One region of the Rhodoferax sp. P1_F3 genome, then DNA from elsewhere that is predicted to be linked to it. Evidence: predicted binding sites of a transcription regulator. Region 1 holds the regulator's gene; the other holds the start of a gene.
What was found. The regulator FNR, encoded in region 1, switches genes on or off when oxygen is low (the NO sensors DNR and NnrR bind a similar motif). The targets are predictions, from matches to a motif close to TTGATNNNNATCAA.

Region 1 (5,851 bases):
TGGATGAGCGCACCCGTGGTCACCATCTCGGTGTAGAGCAAGGTGTTGCGGCTCAGCAGGCGGTGGAAATAACGACAGTGGCGGTCGGTCCAATCCATCATCGGCGCCACGGACAGGCGCCAGGGATTGGAAACAGCGGAAGAAGCGGAGGGGTCAGAAGACGGCAGGACAGCAGACATGGGCTGAATTATCCCAGCCCTGGCGTGGGGGCGTCGTCAGAGGGTTACGCACCAGGGAGCCTGGTTGTGCACCAGACCCATCCACAAAGCCCAAGCCGAGCTGGCTGCCAAAGCCGCCCCGGCCAGACGTACGCCCCACTGCCCGTCCCCCAGTTGTCCGCCACGCAAGCGTAGCCACAGCCAAGGCCCCAGCAACATGGTCACCGAGGTGCCGGCGGCAAACAGCGCCATCACACCGGCGCCCGCCAGCACATCCCCCGCCAGTGCAGCCACCAGCAGCGCGGAATACAGCAAACCACAGGGCAACAAGGCCCACAGCATGCCCAGAAACAGGGGCGCACCCCGGCCCCAGCGCAGGCCCAGGCTGCGGGTATGCCGCCACACCGCACCAGCGCCCGCCTGTAGCCACAGCGGCTGACGCGCCTGCCACAGCAGCAGCAAGCCCAGCACCAGCGCGGCCACATGCACCATGGACCACACGGGGCGCAGCGCAGCACTTTGCACCGTGAGCCAGCCCAGGCCCTGCATAGAACCAGCTGCCAGCGCGCCCAAAGCTGAGTAGCCCAGTACACGGCCGAGTTGAAAGCCCAGAAGTGCAGACGTCTGGCGCGGGCCGGCCGCCTGCCCGATGCCGGCACAGGCCGCTCCACACATGGCCACGCAGTGGGGACCGCCCACCAGGCCCATCATCAGGGCGGTGAGCGCCAGAGAAGCTTGCATCCGACGATGCTAAATGATCTTGGAAAAGCGGGCTCGGGTACGGTCCGTCTGCAGGTACTTGTCAAACACCATGGCCACCGCACGCACAAAGAACCAGCCCTGTGCGGTGACCTGGATGCCGCTGGCATCCACCGTCACCAGGCCCTGCTCTACCAGTGTCTCCAGGGCTTTCATTTCGGCGGCAAAGTAGCTTTTGAACTCCACCAGAAAGGCCAGATTGATGGACTCGAACTGCAGCTGGCCCTGGCACATCAGCGCCATGATGACAGCGCGGCGCACCAAGTCATCGCGCGTCACGGCCAAGCCGCGCACCACGGGGAAACGTCCCTGGTCCAGGTAGTCGTAGTACTCGTCCAGCGTCTTGGCGTTTTGGCTGTAGGTAGCGCCAATGCGACCAATGGCAGACACGCCCAGTGCGATCAGGTCGCAATCGGGCTGGGTGCTGTAGCCCTGAAAGTTGCGGTGCAGCCGCCCTTGCCGCTTGGCCACGGCCAGCGCGTCTTGGGGCAAGGCAAAGTGGTCCATGCCCACATAGACATAGCCCGCCCCCATGAAGGCCGCCAACGAGCGCGAGAGCATGGACACCTTGGAGGCTGCGCTGGGCAAGGTGACGGTGGCAATGCGCCGCTGAGGCTTGAAGCGCTCGGGCAAATGGGCGTAGGCATACAGGGCGATGCGGTCGGGGCGCAGCTGGTTGACCTGCGCCAGCGTGCGGTCGAACGACTCGGGGCTTTGCTGCGGCAGGCCGTAAATCAAATCAACATTGATGGACTCAAAGCCACGGGCCCGGGCGGCCTCTACCAACGCAAACACCTGCTCGGCCGGTTGCACCCGGTGCACCGCCTTTTGCACGGTGGGGTCAAAGTCCTGCACACCAAAGCTCAGGCGGTTGAAGCCCAGTTCGGCCAGGGTGTCCAGGCGCCGTGCGTCAATCGTGCGCGGGTCCACTTCGATGGAATACTCGCCACCAGGTGCGAGATTGAAGTTGCGCCGCAACATGCCCATGAGCTCGCGCAGCTCGTCATCATTCAAAAAAGTAGGGCTGCCGCCGCCCAAATGCAACTGGCTGACAGCCTGTCCGCGGCCAATGAGGGCCGTATGCAGGTCCACCTCGCGGCTCAGGTAGCGCAGATAGGGCGCGGCGCGGTCATGGTGTTTGGTGATGATTTTGTTGCAGGCGCAGTAGTAGCACAGCGACTCGCAAAACGGAATGTGCACATACAGGGACAGCGCCAGCGCCAGCGCCGCGGCCCCGCTACGGCGTTGTGACAGTGCCTGCGCATAGTCATCGGCCGTAAAAGCCTCCACAAAGCGGTCTGCGGTAGGGTACGAGGTGTAACGCGGCCCTGAAACGTCAAAACGGGTCAACAATCCTTCGGGTACAGAGGTGGGTTCGGCGACAGCGTTCATGAATGCTCCATCTAACGCAGCAACTGTGACGCAAACCGCGAAGCGTGACCTTGATCCAAATCAAGCCGCCCGCGCTTGGCTAGGCGGATAATTGACTTGCATCAGGGGAATACCATGTTTGAAACAACTATGCGGACCGGAAAACCAGGCGAGGCCCAAACGCCGATCGCCATTACGCCTGTGTCTACGGCGCCTCTGAGCCCGCAGACCATCAAAGTGGCGTGCTCCAACTGCAATTTGCGCGAGCTGTGCATGCCCTTGGGCCTGAGCCCCAGCGAGCTGGACCGCATTGACGACGTGGTGGCCAGCCGGCGCAAGGTCAAACGCGGCGACACCCTGTTTCGCAGTGGAGAGCGCTTTACCAGCCTGTACGCCATTCGCACCGGCTTCTTCAAAACCTGCGTGGCCTCGGAAGATGGCCGCGACCAGGTGACTGGCTTTCAAATGGCGGGTGAAGTCATTGGGCTGGATGGCATCGTGAACGAGCGCCACAGTTGCGATGCAGTTGCGCTGGAAGATGCAGAGGTCTGCGTCATGCCGTTTGACCGCATTGAAGAACTCTCACGCGAAGTAAACGCGCTACAGCGCCATGTGCACAAGATCATGAGCCGCGAGATCGTGCGCGAGAACGGGGTCATGTTGCTGCTGGGCAGCATGCGGGCCGAGGAGCGTCTGGCGGCATTTTTGCTGAACCTGGTGCAGCGCCTGCATGCACGGGGCTTTTCACAGTCGGAATTGGTCTTGCGCATGACACGCGAGGAAATCGGCAGCTACCTGGGTCTGAAGTTGGAGACCGTAAGCCGCACCTTTTCCAAGTTTGTGGACGACGGCATTGTGGAGGTGAAGCAGCGCCACGTGCGCATTCTCAACACCGATGCACTCAAGGACATCGTCAATCCCAAGATCTGCAGCTGATCTTTATTCTTCGTTGATCTCGGCAGCACTCAGGCTGAGTACCGCGGTGAGTATGCTGGAGACCGACGTCACGGCCCAGAACGTGAAAAAAAACAAGGTGTAGACGCCCTTGCGTGAGAGTTCCAGGGGAAGACCCAGCCACTGCAAATCCTGTGGGTCTATCAGTGCGAACACCAGTATCTCCAGCACGCAAGCCATCAAAAAGGCCGGCCAGACAATGGCCATCCATTTGCCGCGCATAGAACTCCTTTCGCGCACCCCGGTCAGGGCGCTTTGGGCACCATGACGGGATCTACCACCCCAGTCGCCGCATGGTTACGCGCCTGCATGGCAGGCGCCAGACTTTGCGGAGCATCCGACAAGGTACGGTTGATCTCCACGCCCTTTTGGTAGTAGTTCTCATCGACCAGTGGGTCGGTTCCCACCGCCGCAAGGTAGAAGGTGAAGAAGCTCGCGATCACCACGGTCAATGGCCCAGACACCACCAGCCACACATGACCAAATTGCCACCAGGGGCGCGAATCAATTGTTGCGGAATCGGACATAAAAATCTCCTTAACGGGGAACAATAAACACGGATTTTTCGGTAACCTGGGCACCGCCCTGCTCTGCGGTCACCGTGAAATGGAAGGGGTGCGAGCCAGCCGCAGCACCTTCATAAGGCAGTTGCACGCGCACGGCAACCCAGCGCGACTGGGTGGCGTCAATCTCAATCGCGGGCTCAGACGCCACCGCCAGCCCGGGCAGCCCTTCCACCGCGATTGCAAAGCGCTGTTGGGTTTCAGCGGCGTTCATCACTTGCAGACGGAACACATTTTCAATACGACCACCAGGAGCGATGCGGGCCAGCGCACCGCGGTCCCGCTCTACATCCACCTTGAAGGCGGGCCGCAGGTACAAACTCACCAGCATGGCCACCACCACTGCCCCCAAAATTCCGGTGTACACCAGCACGCGCGGGCGAAGCACATGGCGCAAGGTCTGGGCCGGGGTCCAATGCTGGCTCACAGCGTTTTGGGTGGAATATTTCACCAACCCCCGGGGGTAGCCCATCTTGTCCATGACCGTATCGCACACATCGGCGCAGGCACCACAGCCTATGCATTCGTATTGCAGCCCCTTGCGGATGTCGATGCCCGTGGGGCACACCTGAACGCACAGACTGCAGTCCACACAGGCCCCCAGGTTCAGGGCCGCAGGGTCGGCCTTTTTAGACCGTGCGCCACGCGGCTCACCACGCTCCTGGTCGTAGGTGACCACCAGCGTGTCTTTGTCAAACATGGCGCTTTGGAAACGCGCATACGGGCACATGTATTTGCACACCTGCTCGCGCAGGAAGCCGGCATTGCCATAGGTGGCAAAGCCATAAAACAGCACCCAGAAAATCTCCCATGGACCCAAAGTCAACGCCAGCACTTCACTGGACAGCGTGTGGATGGGTGTGAAGTAGCCTACAAAGGTAAAGCCGGTCCACAGTGCCACACCGATCCACAGGCACTGCTTGGCCGTTTTGCGCAGCAGTTTTTCGGGAGTCCACGGTCCGGCATCGCGGCGCATGCGGACCGAGCGGTCACCTTCGGTGAGTTTTTCCAGCCAGAGAAAGATTTCGGTGTAGACCGTTTGCGGGCAGGCATAACCACACCACAGCCGCCCCGCTACCGCAGTAAACAGAAACAAGCCTAGCGCGGAGATGACCAGCAAGCCCGTGAGGTACACGAAGTCTTGCGGGTACAGCACCAGGTTGAATATGAAGAATCGTCGCGCACCCAAGTCAAACAACACGGCCTGGCGCTGGCCCCACTCCAGCCACGGCAGGCCGTAGAAGACCAGTTGGGTCAAGAACACACAGGCCCAACGCCAGCGTGAGAAAAAACCCGTCACGCTACGCGGGTAGATTTTCTTGTGCGCCTCGTACAGCGCCACCATCTCCGCATCGGCCCCTTCAGGGGGCGCAATTGGCCCCTTGTCAGGCGACACGGCGATGGGGATCACCTTGTTGTGCGGGGCGTTGGTAGAAGTGTTCAAGTGGGTTCCCGACACCAGCCCTTACTTCGCTGCAGCGCCGTTGGACAGGCCCCAGACGTAGGAGGCCAGCACTTGGATCTGGGCGGTGGTGAGCTTGTCTGCCTGTGCTGGCATCTGGTTCACTTTGCCGTTGTTCACCATGGCGATGATGGCGTTCTCGCCATAGCCATGCAGCCAGATATCGTCGCTGAGGTTGGGGGCACCCAGAGCCTGGTTGCCCTTGCCATCAGGTCCATGGCAAGCAGCGCAGGCCGCGAACTTGGACTTGCCCAATGCAGCGCGCACCGAGTCATGGGGACTGCCCGACAGGCTCAGTACGTAGTTGGCCACGTTCTTCACATCGTCGGGCGTGCCCACAGCCGCAGCCATCGGTGGCATTTGGCCCACACGACCCAGTGTCAGGGTTTCGACGATTTTGTCAGGTGTACCACCGTGCAACCAGTCAGCGTCCGTCAGGTTGGGGAACCCCTTGGAGCCGTGCGCATCAGAGCCGTGGCACTGGGAGCAGTTGTTCATGAACAGTCGCTCGCCAATCGCATGGGCCTGGGGGTCCTTGGCAATGTCTTCGGGCTTCATGGCAGCGAACTTGGCATACAGGGGGG
Region 2 (5,851 bases), on a different contig from region 1:
AGGCCACCACGGGGATCTTTTGTTGGTTGGCCTTGTTCACGGCGGGGAGGATCGCGTCCTTGTCCATGGCCAGGATGATCAGGGCTTTGGCGCCCTTGGCGATCAGGCTGTCGATGTCGGCCAGTTGCTTCTCGGGGGAACCACCAGCGTCGGCGCTGATGTAGCTGGCGCCGTCTTTGGCCAGTTGGGCCTTGATGGCGGCTTCGTCGGTTTTCCAGCGCTCTTCCTGGAAGTTGGACCAGCTCACGCCCACGACTTGGGCAAACGCGCCAGCGGCAGCCAGGCTCAGCGCCAGGGCGGTCAGTGTTGTCTTCAGTTTCATCAATGTCTCCGGTGATTTGGCCTGTGTCAGGCCTATGGTTTTGGAAAGGCTCTTCAGAGCCATCGTGCTGCCATAAATGCAGCACGGTGCATTTAGTAAGGACGACGAACTAATTGTTCGGGACTTCGACGGCGGTGCGAATAGGGATAAACCCGACATAGTTTAATCATCAAACTTAATAAGATCACCACGTTCTTTCATTTTTCACAAAGGATTCCCGCGTGCACCCTCTGGATTGGATTTCCCGGCCCGCGGTGCGCGGTGTCATGCTGGGGCTGTACCTGGTCCCATGGGCCTGGGCGGCCGATATGTCAGTCCCTGCCACGCCCCGTTTTGTCGAAGAGACGGACGCGGCCGGCCTGCAAAGCCGCTTTGAAGGCGAGGGCGAGTACATGGTGGGCGGCGGCGTCGCCACCTTCGATTGCGACGGCGATGGCCTGCCCGAGGTCTACGTCACCGCGGGCGTCAACAAGGCCAAGTTTCTGCGCAACCGCAGCGCCCGTGGTGGCGCGCTCAAGCTGCAGGAGGAGCGTTCGGGCCTGGAGCTGACCAACGCCATTGGCGCCTACCCGCTGGATATTGACGGCGACGGCCAGACCGACCTGGTGGTGCTGCGCGTGGGCGAGGTGCAGGTGTTCAAGGGCCTGGGCCAGTGCAAGTTCGAGAAAGCCAACGATGCCTGGTCCATCCACACCGGCAACGGCTGGCACACCGCGTTCTCTGCCACCTGGGAGCAGGGCCAGCGCTGGCCGACATTGGCCATTGGCACCTACACCGACCGCAGCAAGCCTGAGTTCCCTTGGGGTAGCTGCACACCGGGCTTGTTGTTGCGCCCCAAAGAGGGTGGCGGCTACCAGCCTGCCATGCCCCTGGTGCCGGGCCACTGTGCGCTATCCATGCTGTTCTCGGACTGGAACCGCTCAGGCACGGCCGCGCTGCGGGTGAGCAATGACCGCGAGTACTACAAAGGCGGCGAAGAGCAGCTCTGGCAGATGCCCGCAGGTGTCGCGCCCACGCTCTACACCGCCGCCCAGGGCTGGAAGCCGCTGCAGATCTGGGGCATGGGCATTGCCAGCCACGACCTCAACGGCGATGGCTACCCGGACGTGTTTCTGACCAGCATGTCCGACAACAAGTTGCAAACGCTGGAAGCTGGTGCCGGCCAGCCGCGCTTCACCGATATGGCGTTCAAGCGTGGCGTGACTGCGCACCGGCCTTATGTGGGCGGCGACGTGCACCCCAGCACCGCCTGGCACGCGCAGTTTGCCGACATGAACAACGACGGTTTGACGGACCTGTTTGTGGTCAAGGGCAATGTGTCCACCATGCCCGACTTTGCGACGCTGGACCCCAACAACCTGCTGCTGCAAAAAGCCGATGGCAACTTTGTGGAAGCGGGCAGCCAGGCGGGCCTGGCCAGCTTCAAGCGCGGGCGTGGCGGCATGGTCGTGGACCTGAATGGCGATGGCTTGTTAGACGTGCTGGTGGTGAACCGCTGGGACAAGGCGCAGCTGTGGCGCCAGATGAATAGCGGAGCCCCAGCCGAGGCCAGCCACTGGCTGCAGCTGCGCCTGCAGCAACCAGAGGGCAACCGTGACGCCGTGGGGGCCTGGGTTGAGGTGAAGTTGGGTGAGGGAGAAACTGCGCGCGTGGTCCGCCAAGAGCTCACCGTGGGCGGCGGCCACGCCAGCGGCCACATGGGCTGGATGCACTTTGGCCTGGGTAGCGCGGCTACCGCGCAGCTGCGCGTGCAGTGGCCGCACGGCGGCTGGAGTGACTGGATGCCCGCGAAGGCCGATGCCTTCTACACCCTCAGCCCCCAAGGCCTCGTGAACTGGAAAGCCCCATGAAACACCGATTGCTCTCCCTGGGCCTGGTCTGGGCCTGCGCCTGGATCAGCGCGCTCTTGCCTGTGCATGCCCAGCAGGCCGCGCCCGCGGCACGTCCGGCCAACGCCTTCAGCGCCGGTGTGGCCAACGAATGGTTCAGCTTGGCCTTGCTGCTCACGCAGCAAACCCCGGGTTTCAGTCCGCCTGTGGCCTCGCGCGCCTTTGCCTACCTGGGGCTCACGCTGTATGAGTCGGTAGTGCCCGGCATGCCACAGAACCAGAGCCTGGCGGGCCAGCTCAACGAGCTGCAGTCATTGCCCTGGGCGCAACCCGACGAGGTGCTGCACTGGCCCACCGTGGCCAATGCCTCGCTGGCCACGATGACACGCATGATGTTCCCCACGGCCAGCGCCGAGAATCGCGCCCGCATCGACCTGCTGGAACGCAGCCTGCCGCTCAAGTACAGCCAGGACTTTGACCCCAACACGGTCACGCCCGAGATCACCAACCGTTCGGAGACCTTCGGCAAGCTCATGGCCATGGCCATCATGACCTGGGCCCGCACCGACGGCGGGCACGAGGCCTGGGGCCCGCTGCGCCGCAGCCAGCAGAACTATGTGCCGCCCAGTGGTGAAGGGCAGTGGTCGGCAACGCCGCCTGCGTTTGCACCCGCGCTCTTGCCCTGGTGGGGCGATGTGCGGCCTTTTGTGCTCAAGACCAGCAGCGCTTGCGCCGCACCCATGCCCCCGCCGTATTCCGAGAGCCCCAGCTCGGCCTTCTACAAAGAGGCCAACGAGGTCTACCAGGTGAGCAACAAAGCCACGCAAGAGCAACGCCAGGTCGCCCTGTACTGGGCGGATGACCCGCTCAAGACCCCTACACCGGCAGGTCACTGGCTCTACATTGCCAACGATCTGCTCAAGCAGCAAAAGGCCAGCCTGGCCCAGGCCGCCCAAACCCTGGTGCGCCTGAACATGGCCATGGCCGATGCCTTCATTGCGGGCTGGAAGACCAAGTACACGGTGAGCCTGTTGCGACCGGTGACCTATGTGCAGCTGGTGATCGACAGTAACTGGGTGCCCACCTTGATGCATACGCCGCCGTTCCCCGAGTACCCCTCGGGCCACTCGGTGCAGTCCAGCGCAGCGGCGGGGATTTTGGACGATGCGTTTGGGGCCAACAAACCGTTTACCGACAACACCCACAACGACCGGGGCTGGGGACCGCGCACCTTTGCCAGCTTCCGTGTGGCGGCCGACGAGGCGGCCATTTCGCGGATGTACGCGGGCATCCACTTCCGCAGCGGCATTGAGGGGGGCAAGGTGCAGGGGCGCTGCGTGGCCCAGCAGGTGCTGGGGCTCAAATTGACGCGCTAGGTGCGCGCGGTGCTCAGCCCTCGCCCACGCCTATGGGCGCAGGGGCCCGCATCACGATGCGGGTGAACAGGCGGTCGTAGATCGGGTCGCGCGGTTGCTTGCCCGTGAGCGGGTCGCAGTTGGTGGCAAAGGCGGCGTCCAGCGCGGCCCAGTCTGCCTCGCCCAGCACCGCCTGTGCCACAGGCAGGATGGCAGTTTCTTCGAGCTTCATGTGGGTCAGGTAGGCCGCCACGTAGCGACGCACGGCAGTATCAAAGGCGGCGTGGCGGCTGTCGCCCACCAATTCCCAGGCCAGCAGCAGGTGCTGCAGCTCGCGCACCGCGGCTTCGCTGTGGGCGTGGTCCTGCTCCAGTTGCACGATCACCTCCATCGTTTGCGGGGCCAGCCGCGCCACGCGGGGAAACAGCAGGTCGGACTCCTTGGGGTGGTGCAGCTTTTCGGGGAACTCGTCAATATAGAACAGCATGGCGCGCAGCACATCGAAAAAGCACTCTGGTTCGTCACCCGGCCCGCGGTCCAGCATCAGCAGCAGGGATTGCAGCATGGCACGCAGGGCCGCGTGTTCGTCTTTGATGGTTTGCAGGCTGTTTTGGGGCATGGCGAGTCTCCGGTGTGGGCCATGCAAGCTTCCCACGGCTGGCGTTCAGCGCACTTGATGCAGGTCAATAGCTGTGGTTGTCGTGGCGGCCCGTTACCATCGTGGCTGGGCACGGTGGTGCCGTGTCCAAGCCTTTAGGAACCGTTGCGCCATGACCTCTTTTTCTCCCCGTACCCTTACCTGGTTGCGCCGATTGGCCTGGACCGCCGCAGGGCTGGTGCTGCTTTGGGCCCTGGCCTGGCTGGCGGTGCCGCCGCTGCTCAAAAGCCAGGCGCAAACCCGGCTGTCGGTCTTGCTGGGCCGCACGGTGACCGTGGGTGCGGTGGACTTTGCGCCCTGGTCGCTGGAGCTCACCGTGCGCGACCTGGCAGTCGCCAAGGCCGACGGCAGCGGCCCGCAGTTCAGCGTGGCGCGCATCTATGTGGATGCCGAGCTGCAGTCGGTGCTGCGCCTGGCACCCGTGGTGGACGCGGTGGCGGTGGAGGGCCCCAAGCTGCAACTGACCCACCTGGGCGATGGCCGCTATGACATTGACGACATCCTGCAGCGCCTGAGCGTGCCGTCGGACGCGCCGCCTGGCCCTTTGCCGCGCTTTGCGGTCTACAACGTCACCCTGAGCGGCGGCAGCGTGGACTATGCGGACCAGAGCCTGCAGGGCCAGCCGCGCCAGCACACGCTGCGCGACCTACAGCTCAGCGTTCCATTCCTCAGCAATTTCGATTCGCAGCGTGACGTGCTGGTCTCACCACGCCTGGCCTTTGTGCTCAACGGCAGCGCGTTTGACACGGCGGCCCAAGGCACGCCGTTTGCCCAGACCCGCAAGGGCGAGGCACAGCTCAAGATCAGCCAGCTGGACCTCAAGCCCTACCTGGCCTACCTGCCCGCCAGCTTGCCCGTCAAGCCGCAAGGCGCGGTGGTAGACGCCGAACTCAAGATCGGCTTTGTGCAGACGCCCCAAACGGCGGTAAGCCTGTCGGGCGTGGTGACGGTCAGTCAGTTGGCCGTGAATGACGCGGCCGGCGCGCCGCTGCTGGCAGCGGACACAGTGCGCACCGAGCTGGCCGACGTGCGCCCGCTGGAGCAAATCGTCAAGCTCTCGGCCCTGACCATCACCAACCCGCATCTGCAGGTGGTGCGCGCCCGTAACGGCCACCTGAATCTGGACCTGGCGTCTGCCACGCCTGCAGCAGTTGCTCCTAAAAAAGGAGCTTCTCGCGCAGATTCCACGGGGGCTACAGGCCAAAAAGATGCTCAACCACCTGCCACAGCTGCCCCAGCACCCTGGACCTTGCAACTGGAGCAGCTGGCCTTGACGGGCGGCACCGTGGACTGGCTGGACCAGCAAACCCAGCCTGCAGCCAAGCTGGCGCTTGCCGATGTGGCGTTCACCGCCCAGGGCCTGCAGTGGCCCATGGACAAGCCGGTGACCACCGAAGGCTCGGCCACGCTGCCTGGCAAGGGAACATCGGCCCGCCTGGGTTTCAAGCTGGACGGCACGCTGCAGCAGGGCAGTGCCCAGGCCACGGTGAACGACCTGCCCCTGGCGCTGGCCGCGCCCTATACGGCCCAGTTTCTGGAGCCAGGTGTGCGCGGCCTGCTGGACGCCCAGCTGGGCGCCAGCTGGCAGGGTGACCAAATCAAGGCTACTGCGCAGCGCCTGGTTGTGCGCGATGCGGGTCTGGTGGCCAGCAAGCCCGCGGCAGGCGATGGCACAGCCCGTGGCGCG

Region 2: the regulator FNR is predicted to act here: its motif matches at 4,180-4,193, upstream of AC1DZ5_RS12765 (hemerythrin domain-containing protein).

Annotation. Positions count from the first base shown of each region.
Region 1 covers NZ_JBFUBO010000006.1:261,299-267,149, reverse strand. The annotation lists gene dusA (tRNA dihydrouridine(20/20a) synthase DusA) at 1-179, opposite strand, end outside; gene AC1DZ5_RS12055 (sulfite exporter TauE/SafE family protein) at 216-899, opposite strand; gene hemN (oxygen-independent coproporphyrinogen III oxidase) at 909-2,309, opposite strand; gene fnr (fumarate/nitrate reduction transcriptional regulator Fnr) at 2,505-3,224, shown strand; gene AC1DZ5_RS12040 (hypothetical protein) at 3,228-3,464, opposite strand; gene AC1DZ5_RS12035 (FixH family protein) at 3,488-3,769, opposite strand; gene ccoG (cytochrome c oxidase accessory protein CcoG) at 3,780-5,249, opposite strand; gene ccoP (cytochrome-c oxidase, cbb3-type subunit III) at 5,271-5,851, opposite strand, start outside.
Region 2 covers NZ_JBFUBO010000007.1:30,473-36,323, forward strand. The annotation lists gene xylF (D-xylose ABC transporter substrate-binding protein) at 1-322, opposite strand, end outside; gene AC1DZ5_RS12755 (CRTAC1 family protein) at 544-2,172, shown strand; gene AC1DZ5_RS12760 (vanadium-dependent haloperoxidase) at 2,169-3,527, shown strand; gene AC1DZ5_RS12765 (hemerythrin domain-containing protein) at 3,541-4,125, opposite strand; gene AC1DZ5_RS12770 (DUF748 domain-containing protein) at 4,277-5,851, shown strand, end outside.